2 linked regions of the Myxococcus xanthus genome follow. Each later gene encodes a partner of the first gene's protein in a complex. Links are inferred from orthologs where the notes say so. Each region holds a gene or a part of one and is shown in the gene's direction. Other genes may lie near its edges.

Region 1 (5,751 bases):
CCTACCCGGTGCTGATGGCCGCCGACATCCTGCTCTACAGCGCGGACTTCGTCCCGGTGGGCAAGGACCAGATTCAGCACATCGAGTTCGCGCGCGACTGGGCGGTGAAGTTCAACACCCAGTACGTGCCCGGCTACGACCCTGCCGACCCGGAAGGCAAGGAGCGGGGCCATGCGCCCGGCATCCTCAAGCTGCCCGCGGCGCGCATCCAGGAGGCCACCCAGACAGTTCCCGGCGTCGACGGACAGAAGATGTCCAAGTCCTACGGGAACACCATCGAGCTGTTCGGGGACGAGAAGGAAATCAAGAAGCGCATCATGTCCATCAAGACGGACTCGACGCCGGTGGACGCGCCCAAGCCGGTGCCCACGCAGCCGCCGCCGTCCGGGCTCGTCAGCGATGCGCCGCTCTACGACTTGCTGAAGCTGATGCTCCCCGAGTCCGAGTTCGCCGAGGTGGACGCCACCTGGAAGGCAGGCGGGAAGGGCTACGGCGACTACAAGAAGAAGCTCCTGGAGGCCTACCATGCGGCCTTTGGCCCGGCCCGTCAGCGGTATGCCGAGCTGGCGGCCGACCCGGGTGAGGTGGAGCGCATCCTCCAGGACGGCGCCAACCGGGCCCGGGCCGAGGCGACCCGCCTCATGGACCAGGTCCGCAAGGCCGTGGGAGTCCCATGAGTCCGTGTGCCTGAACGGGCTTTCACTGCCGATTGTTTGACCCACCTGGGGGCCACTGGTATGGGTGTGTGTCCTCCAGGCTCGTGCCCGCTGCCTAAGAAAGTCGGGCCCTTACGCGATGACGCGCCCCCACCCATACCGTTGACGCCATCCAGGACATCCGGTGAGTGAGGAACGTCGCTCGCCGGCCGATGAGGCCCTTCGTGAAGGGGAGTTGCCGCGGAGTCCTGGCGACAACTTCCGCATCGCGCTGCCCAATTTCGAAGGTCCGCTGGACCTGCTGCTCCATCTCATCAAGGAGCATCGGGTCGACATCTTCGACATCCCGCTGGCGCTGATCACGGAGAAGTACCTCGAGCACCTGGAGCGGATGCGGGAGATCAACCTCGACATCGCCGGGGAGTTCCTGGTGATGGCCTCCACGCTGGCGCACCTCAAGAGCCGCATGCTGCTGCCCCGGCAGGACGCCGTCGCGGTGCAGGAGGGGGCGGAGGTGCTCGCGGTCGCCGAGGAGACCGAGGACCCGCGCGCGGAATTGGTGCGGCGCCTGCTGGAGTACCAGAAGTACAAGGATGCCGCTGAACAGCTCGCCACGCAGGACCTGCTCGGCCGCGACGTCTTCGCGCGCAACGTCCCGGTGGAGGCGGTGCCCATCCCCGAAGAGGAGGTGGGTCTCCAGGAGTTCAGCGTCCTCAAGCTGGTGGAGGCACTCGACCGGGTGCTGGAGCGGTTGCAGCCCAAACTGCAGCACGAGGTGGTCCGGGAGCGCGTGACGCTGTCCGAGGCCATCCTCCGCGTAGTAGAGCGCCTGCGCCCCCATGGACAGGTTCTCTTCGAGAGCTTGTTCACGGAAGAGGAAACCCCGTCGCGACAGGAGGTGGTCATCACCTTCCTGGCCATCCTGGAGATGGTGAAGCGGCGGCTCATCCGGGTGGTGCAGGACGAGCCGATGGGGCCCATCCTGCTGCTGCCCAACGGGGACGCGCTGGAGAAGCTGGCTCCCACGGAGGTCGACGACAGTGACTACCGGTAGCAACGGACCGCAGGACGAGACTCCAGAACCGGGCACGCCCGGCGGCCCCGGCCCGTTCTCCGAAGAGGAAATCGCTGCTGTCACGGGCCCCGGCCCGGCAGACGAACTGGATGAGCTGGAAGCAGCCTCCATCGAGGAGGACTCGGACGAGGCGCCTCCGGACCTGGAGACGTCGTTCGAGAAGCTCCTCTCCAAGAGCCGCAAGCTGTCCACGGACCGCATCCGCACCGTCATCGAGAGCGTGCTCTTCGTGGCGGAGCGGCCGTTGTCGGTGGACGAGCTGTACATGGCCACCGGCATCGAGCGGGAGCTCATCGCCGAGGCCCTCAACCAGCTCTCCGGCATCCACCGCGACGGCATCAGCGGCATCGTGCTGTACGAGGTGGCGGGCGGTTGGCAGTTCCGGACGGACCCGCATTCGGGTGAATATGTCCGGCGTTACCTGCGGGTGAAGCCACAGCGGCTGACCCGGGCGGCGGTGGAGACGCTGGCCATCATCGCGTACCGGCAGCCGGTGACGCGGCCGGAAATCGAGGACATCCGCGGCGTGGACTGCGGCGCGGTCATCAAGGCGTTGATGGACCGCAAGCTGGTGAAGATCCTGGGCAAGCGCGAAGAAGTAGGGCGGCCCATCCTTTACGGAACGTCGCGTGAGTTCCTGGAGTTCTTCGCACTGAAGGACCTGTCTGCCCTGCCCACGCTGCGTGAGTTCCACGAGCTGACGCAGGAGCACCGGGAGATCGTCGAGAAGGAAGACAAGCCGGCGCCCCCGGCTGCGGGGACGGTGGAAGCGCTGTCGGACCCGGCATTCACGAAGCGGATGGAGAAGAGCGCGGCGGCCAGTGAAGCCGCGCTGGAGGACCTGGAAGAGGCCATGGCGGCCGCAGACCGGACACAAAAGGTCAGCTCCAGCGTCCTGGACACGACGCCCCCGAAACCCGAGACGGGTGATACGACGGGGCCCAAGCCCGAGTGACGGGCAGCATGGAAGAAGGATGGTATGGCGGCCGAACGACTACAGAAGTACCTGGCCCGCGCGGGAGTTGCTTCGCGCCGGCATGCAGAAGAGCTGATTACCGCGGGCCGCGTCGCGGTGAACAACAAGACGGTGACGGAGCTGGGCAGCCGGGTGGAGCCCGGCACGGACCTGGTGACGGTGGACGGGACGCTCGTCACGCCTCCGGATGAATCCTCCTACTTCCTGCTCTACAAGCCCGTTGGCGTCGTGACGACGCTGTCGGATCCGCAGGGCCGGCCCACGGTGGCCAACTACGTGGAAGAGACGGGCAAGCGCCTGTTCCCGGTGGGCCGTCTGGATTACGACGCCGAGGGCGCGCTGCTGTTCACGGATGATGGGGCGCTGGCGCACAAGCTGACGCACCCCAGCTTCCAGGTGCCGCGCACCTACCTGGCGAAGGTGAAGGGCGCCCCGGACGTGGCCACGCTGGACAAGCTGCGCGGCGGCGTGCGGCTCGAGGATGGCATGGCCACGCCGGTGTCGGTGGGCGTGTTCGAGGCCGCGGAGCGGAACACCTGGCTGAAGATTGTCGTGGCGGAAGGGCGCCCGCACCTCATCAAGCGGCTGTGCGCCGCGGTGGGGCACCCGGTGGTGCGTCTGTTCCGTCCGTCCTACGCCGGCGTGGGCGTGGAAGGGCTGCGCCCTGGCGAGCTGCGCCCGCTCAAGACGAGCGAGGTGGAGCTGCTGCACGAGGTGTCGGATGGCAAGACCGCGCCGCCGACGGGTGAGCTGAAGCTGCCTCCGCGCCGGCATGGCCGCGCGGCTCCGGGCTTCGACTCGGACGACGAGGCGGAGCTGTCCATGGATGATGATGCGCCCGTGGCCGCCAAGCCCGCGCGCAAGGCGCCGGCCCGTGCGGCCAAGGCGGCGTCCGCGGGTGGTTCGAGCCTGGCGCGTTTCGGTCGGCCCAAGGGGGCTTCGGCCGAGGGCAAGCCCGCGCGCCGTTCGTTCGGTGGTGATGAGGGCGCGCCGCGTGGCCGCTCCTTCGGCGGTGACAAGGCAGGTGCGCCGCGTGGCCGTGGCGTGGGCCGTTCCTTCGGTAGTGACGAGGGCAAGCCCGCGCGTCGCTCCTTCGGTGGTGACGAGGGCAAGCCCGCGCGCCGCTCCTTCGGTGGTGACGAGGGCAGGCCCGCGCGTCGCTCCTTCGGTAGTGACGAGGGCAAGCCCGCGCGCCGTTCCTTCGGTAGTGACGAGGGTAGGCCCGCGCGCCGTTCCTTCGGTGGTGACGAGGGCAAGCCCGCACGCCGTTCCTTCGGCAGTGACGAGGGTAGGCCCGCGCGTCGTTCCTTCGGTGGTGACGAGGGCAGGCCCGCGCGCCGCTCCTTCGGTGGTGACGAGGGCAAGCCCGCGCGCCGCTCCTTCGGTGGTGACGAGGGCAAGCCCGCGCGCCGCTCCTTCGGTGGTGACGAGGGCAGGCCCGCGCGCCGTTCGTTTGGTGGCGATGAGGGCGCACCGCGCGGCCGTTCCTTCGGCGGTGACAGGGCAGGCGCGCCGCGTGGCCGTGGTGCGGGCCGCTCCTTCGGTGGTGATGAATCGGGCGCTCCTCGGAGCCGTGGTCCGGGTCGGTCCTTCGGCAGTGACACGGGCGCTCGCGGTGCGGGCCGCGCATTCGGTGGTGCTGGCGGCGCCCGTCGCTCGTTTGGCGGTGACGAGGGCGGAGCCCCCAAGAGCCGTGGCGCGGGTCGTCCGGAGCGCCGTGAGTGGAGTGCTGGCGGAGACGCCGCACCGCGGACTCGCGCACCGCGCGCGGGTGGCGAAGGCCGTCCGGAGCGCAAGTCGTGGGGTGCTGGCGGCGGCGCCGGCCGTGCCCCGCGGGGTGAAGGCCGTCCGTACTCGCCCCGTTCCGGAGGCGCGGGTGCTGGCCGCCCGGAGCGCCGTGAATGGAAGCCTCGCGCCGAAGGGGCAGACGCTCCGCGTGGCCGGGGTGGTCCTCGCCGTGAGGGCTCCGAGGGCGGACGCCCCGCACGCAGCACCTGGACGCCCACCGACGAAAGCGGGAATCCCCGTGAACGCGTCGTCCGGGCCGGGGCTCGCAAGGGGGCTCCCGCCGAGAAGTCCGGCGGATTCCAGGACTGGGGCAAGAAGAAGGAGCGGGCAAGCGCCCCGAGCTGGAGCAATGAGCGTCCCCGAGGCGGCGCGGGCCGGCCTCCTCCCCGGGGGCCTCGCCGTCCGCGTTGATACATGACGCGGTGGATTGGGCGGGAATCGAGGGGGATTGATATAACCGGCGCCGACTCCTACACCGTTTCCCTCACCGGAGACCGATGCGAACCGGCGCACGCCCCCTCATTCTCGCACTTGCCCTGCTCCTCGGCTGCAACGGCAGCAGGGACCAGCTTCTTGCGGACCTCCAGAGTCCTCGTCCGGAGGTCCGCGCTCTCGCGGTGAAGAAGCTGGCCGGGCAGGGCAACCCGGATGACCTGGTCCTCTTCACTCGAGCGGCGAAGGACTTCGCCGCCATCGTCCGGGCCGAGGCCACCGTGGCGTTGGGAGAGAGCCAGGACGCCCGCGTCGTGGACCTCCTCGGCGAATTGCTCGAGGACCAGGACGAAGAGGTCCAGGGCCGCGCCGCCATGGCGCTGTCCAAGGTGAACAACGAAAAGGCCAAGGCGTACCTCACGCTCCAGTACGGACGGCGGGGCCGGGCCACGCGTCAGGTCATCGTCCAGGCCCTGAAGAACGCCAACGTTCCAGGTGCCATGGCGGAGGTGGTCGCCGCCGAGGCCCGCTCGCAGTGGGACCGCAACCAGCTCGCGTTGACCGAAGGCGCGCTGCCCGAGCGCGTGGGCGCCGCCGAGGAGCTGGGCAAGAGCGGCCGACCCGACGCCGTCAACCGGCTGCTGCCCTTGGTTCGCGACAGCCAGGTCATCCTCGCCGCCGCCGCCGTGCGCGGGCTGGGTGACGCCGGCGACAAGCGCGCGGTGGGTCCCATCGCGCTGCTGCTGGAGGAGAACTTCCCCGAGTTGCGCGAGTCCGCCATCCACGCGCTGATGAAGCTTCAGGATCCGGTGGCCACGCAGCGC
Region 2 (4,109 bases), 1.5 Mb from region 1 along the record:
GTCACGCGCTCGCGTGGCGCAACAGGACTCAACAGGGCTGACGCAGCCACACCGGCGGGAGGACGTCATGGGAGCGTAGAAGCGCGGTGCACACGCCGCCGCCTCGCAGTGCGCGCGCTACAGCTACAGAGCACGTCCGCTCTGTCGCAGACCAGGCAACCGAACGTATGGCGATGCGTGGCATGGCCATGCTTGATCGTCTGGAAGGTGGCTGGTACTCCTTTCTGCTGAACGCTCAGAGGCCGATTTTTCGGCCTCGCGCGCGATTTTCTCCTCGTACCGAGCCCGCTCTAGGAGCCCGCTGGCATGCGAATCAAGCGGTTGGACATCACCGGCTTCAAGTCCTTCATGGAACGGAGTGTCTTCACGTTCGATGAAGGCGTGACGGGCATCGTCGGGCCCAACGGCTGCGGCAAGTCCAACGTCGTGGACGCCATCCGCTGGGTGATGGGTGAGCAGAGCGCGAAGAACCTCCGTGGCCGCGGCATGGAGGACGTCATCTTCAACGGCTCGGAGAACAAGCCGCCGCTGTCCATGGCGGAGGTGTCGCTCACGTTCATCGTGGATGACACGGACCAGCTCGCGCCCCAGTACCAGGGCTTCTCCGAAGTCACGGTGACGCGGCGCCTGTTCCGCAACGGCGACTCCGAGTACCTCATCAACAAGACGCTTTGCCGGCTGCTGGACATCACCGAGTTGTTCCTCGGCACCGGCGTGGGCACCAAGGCGTACTCCATCATCGAACAGGGCCGCGTGGGCCTCATCGTGTCCAGCAAGCCGGAGGACCGGCGCCATCTGCTGGAGGAGGCCGCGGGCGTCACCAAGTACAAGGCCCGCCGCAAGGCCGCCGAGCGCAAGATGGAGGCGACCGACGCCAACCTGCTGCGCGTCACCGACATCACCAACGAGCTGGAGAAGCGGCTCGACGCGCTGTCGCGCCAGGCGAAGAAGGCGGAGAAGTACAAGAAGCTCAAGTCGCGCATGCGGGACATCGACCTGCACGCGGCCACGCACCGCCAGCTGGAGCTGATGGCGGAGAAGAAGATGCTCCAGTCGCGGCTGGAGAACCTGGGCTCCGAGGAACGGGAGAGCCTGGACCGCGTGAAGGAGCTGGAGGAGACCATCACCCGGCGCCGCGCGGAGCTGGAGGCGGAGTCCGCCGCGCTCCAGGCGCTGGCCGCGGAGGTGCACACGCTGGAGAGCTCCCTGCAGCGCGACACGCAGGAGATGACCTACGGCAAGCGCGACCTGGAGGAGACGCGGGCCCGCGTGGCCGCCGCCCAGGTGGAGCTGGACGGGCTCCTGGCGCGCAAGGCGGAGATGTCCGAGGCCATGGCCGCCCGCGAGGCGGAGCTGTCGGGCATCGCCGGCTCGTGGAAGGAGGACGAGGTCGCGATGCAGGTGGCGCAGGAGGAACTGCGCCGCGTGTCCCAGCTCCAGACAGAGGTGGCGCTGCGCCTGGAGCAGGAGCGCGCCGGCCTGGTGGCCGTGGCCACGCGCCTGGCCAACCACGAGAGCAACCTGGTCAACCTCGCCCGCCAGCGGGGGGATTTGGGCGCCCGCCGCGCGAAGCTCCAGGGCGAGCTGGAGACCCTGCGCGCCCAGGAGCAGACCCTGGAGAACGTCCGGGGCGACGTGGCGAAGCGGGTGGAGGACACCCGGCACCTCGCCGCGGAGCTGGCCGAGCGCAAGGGCCAGGAAGAGGACGCGCTCACCCGCACCCGCGCGGCCTTCACGGAGAACGAAATCGAGGTCATCGCGCTGCGGGAGGAGCTGAGCGACAAGCGCAGCCGCCTCTCCACGCTGGAAGACATCCAGAAGAACTACGACGGCTTCGACCGCGGCGTGCGCGCCGTGATGACGCGCGCCGGTGTGCAGGCCCGTGAGCAGGGCATCTTCGGCCTGGTGGCGGACGTCATCAATGTCACCCCGCGCTACGAGCGCGCGGTGGAGGCCGCCCTGGGGGAGCGGCTCCAGCACGTCATCGTCGAGAGCCGCGACAAGGGCGTGGAGCTGGTGGACTACCTCAAGGGCCACGCCGAGGGCCGGGGCAGCTTCCTCCCGGTGCCCGCGCTGGATGCGCTGCCGGCCCCGCTGGAGCCGGACTTCAGCCAGCCCGGCGTGCTCGCGCATGCCCTGCGTGAGGTGACGTGTGAGGAGGCGCTGACGCCGCTCGTCCAGCTGCTGCTGGGGGACGTCGTCATCGTCCAGGACGTGTCCACGGCGCGCGCGTGGACCGAGTCGGGCGGCCCGGCGTGCACGCTGGTGACGGTGGAGGGCGAGGTGTTCCGCCCGGACGGCACCATCGTCGGCGGTGAGAGCGAGGGCGCGGCGGTGGGCGCGCTCCAGAAGAAGCGCGAAATCGCCGAGCTGGCCACCGAGGTGGCCCGCGTGGAGGAGCGCTACAACGAGATTCTCACCCGGCACTACACGCTCCAGAAGCAGATGGGGCACGCGGAGGGCGTCCTCAAGGGGTTGGCGAAGAATCAGCACGCCGAGGAGCTGAACCTCGCCAGCCAGGAGAAGGACCTGCACAAGGCGGGCGAGGACCTGGCCCGCGTGCGCGAGCGGGTGCGGGCCCTGGAAGTGGAGGAGGGGCAGCTTACCCAGAGCCACCAGGCCCTGGGGCACGAGGAGGAGGCGAGCCGCGGCGAGGTGGCGCACGGCCAGGCGGACCGAGAGGGCCGTGAGGAGCGGGTGAAGCAGCTGGTGGCCGAACAGGAGTCGCTGCGCCTGCGCGCGGAGACGGCCAACGGCGAGCTGACGGGCCTGCGCATCAAGGTGGCCGCCGGCAGCGAGCGTGGCGAGTCGGCCCGCAAGGAGCTGGACAGCCTCGTCTCCCAGCGCAAGGACATGGAGACGCGCATCACCCGGCTCCAGGCCACGGTGGTGGAGGGTGGGGCGCGCGTCGAGGAGCTGGCGCGGCGCACGACGGACACCGAGGGCGGCCTGTCCCAGCGCGCCGAGGAGCACCGGCTCGCCGCGGAAGGGCTGGAGGCGCGCCGCGCGGCGCACACCACGGCCTCCGCGGAAGTGCGTGAGCAGGACGCGACGTTCCGCGAGCTGCGCGGCCGCGTGGACGAGCTGATGCAGGGCCTGTCGCAAATCTCGCTGCGGGAGCGCGAAATCGCCCTGGAGCTGGAGCACCTGGCGGGGGGCATCCGCGAGCGGCATCAGGTGGAGCTGGCGAACGAACTGCACAAGTACCACATGCTGGCCGCGCTGGCCCCGGAGACGGAGGCGGAGCTGAAGGACCTGCGCGCGCAGGTGGAGAAGATGGGGGAGATCAACCTCACCGCCATCGACGAGCACGCGGAGCTGTCCAAGCGCTACGACTTCCTCACCGCGCAGAAGCAGGACCTGCAGTCCTCCATCGAGCAGCTGAAGGAGGCCATCCAGCGCATCGACGCCACCAGCCGCGAGCGCTTCAAGCAGACCTTCGACGTGGTGAACGAGAAGTTCCAGGCCATCTTCCCGCGCCTGTTCGGCGGTGGCCGGGCCAGCCTCATCCTCACCAACGAGGGGCCGGGCGGGGAGCCGGGCGTGGAAATCGTCGCCCAGCCGCCCGGCAAGAAGCTGCAGAGCGTCAACCTGCTGTCGGGTGGCGAGAAGGCCCTCACCGCCGTGGGCCTCATCTTCGGCATCTTCCTCATCAAGCCGACGCCCTTCTGCCTCCTCGACGAGGTCGACGCGCCGTTGGATGAGGGCAACGTGGGCCGCTACAACGACATGGTGAAGGAGATGAGCAAGCAGTCGCAGTTCATCCTCATCACCCACAACAAGCGGACCATGGAGGTCTCCAACACCCTCTACGGCGTCACCATGGAGGAGCCGGGCATCTCCAAGCTCGTCAGCGTGCGCATGCGCGAGGCGGGCGCGGCCAACGACGACAAGGTGACGGCGGCGTAGGCCCGTCCCGGGCGGGCGGGGCACCGGGCCTCCGGTGTCCGCCCCGCGGCGACGGTTTCTCCCCGAAACACAGAAGGCGCGGGCCCCGGCTTCCGGGCTCCCGCGCCTTCGTGTTTTTCCGCCGTGGGGCGGGGGACTCCTAGAACTTCTTCTTCGGGCAGGCGGCCTTGTCCTGCGCGGCCATCTTCTCCGCGTCGGCC

Evidence for each region.
Region 2: the proteins of BHS09_RS19355 (region 1) and smc are in contact, whole or in part, in a crystal structure (PDB 3ZGX), measured with the Bacillus subtilis proteins. The link is inferred for Myxococcus xanthus from one-to-one orthologs.

What each region holds. Positions count from the first base shown.
Region 1 is NZ_CP017174.1:4,674,119-4,679,869, reverse strand. What follows is about bases 1-2,775. They hold BHS09_RS19355 (segregation and condensation protein A), read left to right. Parts: upstream 1-840; coding sequence 841-1,710; downstream 1,711-2,775. Other genes in these bases: BHS09_RS19345 (pseudouridine synthase), read left to right, coding at 2,711-2,775; scpB (SMC-Scp complex subunit ScpB), read left to right, coding at 1,697-2,686; trpS (tryptophan--tRNA ligase), read left to right, coding at 1-677. Also shown: more of BHS09_RS19345, read left to right, coding at 2,776-4,906; BHS09_RS19340 (HEAT repeat domain-containing protein), read left to right, coding at 4,993-5,751. UniProt on the Bacillus subtilis protein: Participates in chromosomal partition during cell division. May act via the formation of a condensin-like complex containing Smc and ScpB that pull DNA away from mid-cell into both cell halves.
Region 2 is NZ_CP017174.1:6,191,117-6,195,225, reverse strand. It holds smc (chromosome segregation protein SMC), read left to right. Parts: upstream 1-306; coding sequence 307-3,909; downstream 3,910-4,109. Other genes in the region: BHS09_RS25155 (hypothetical protein), read right to left, coding at 4,049-4,109. UniProt on the Bacillus subtilis protein: Required for chromosome condensation and partitioning.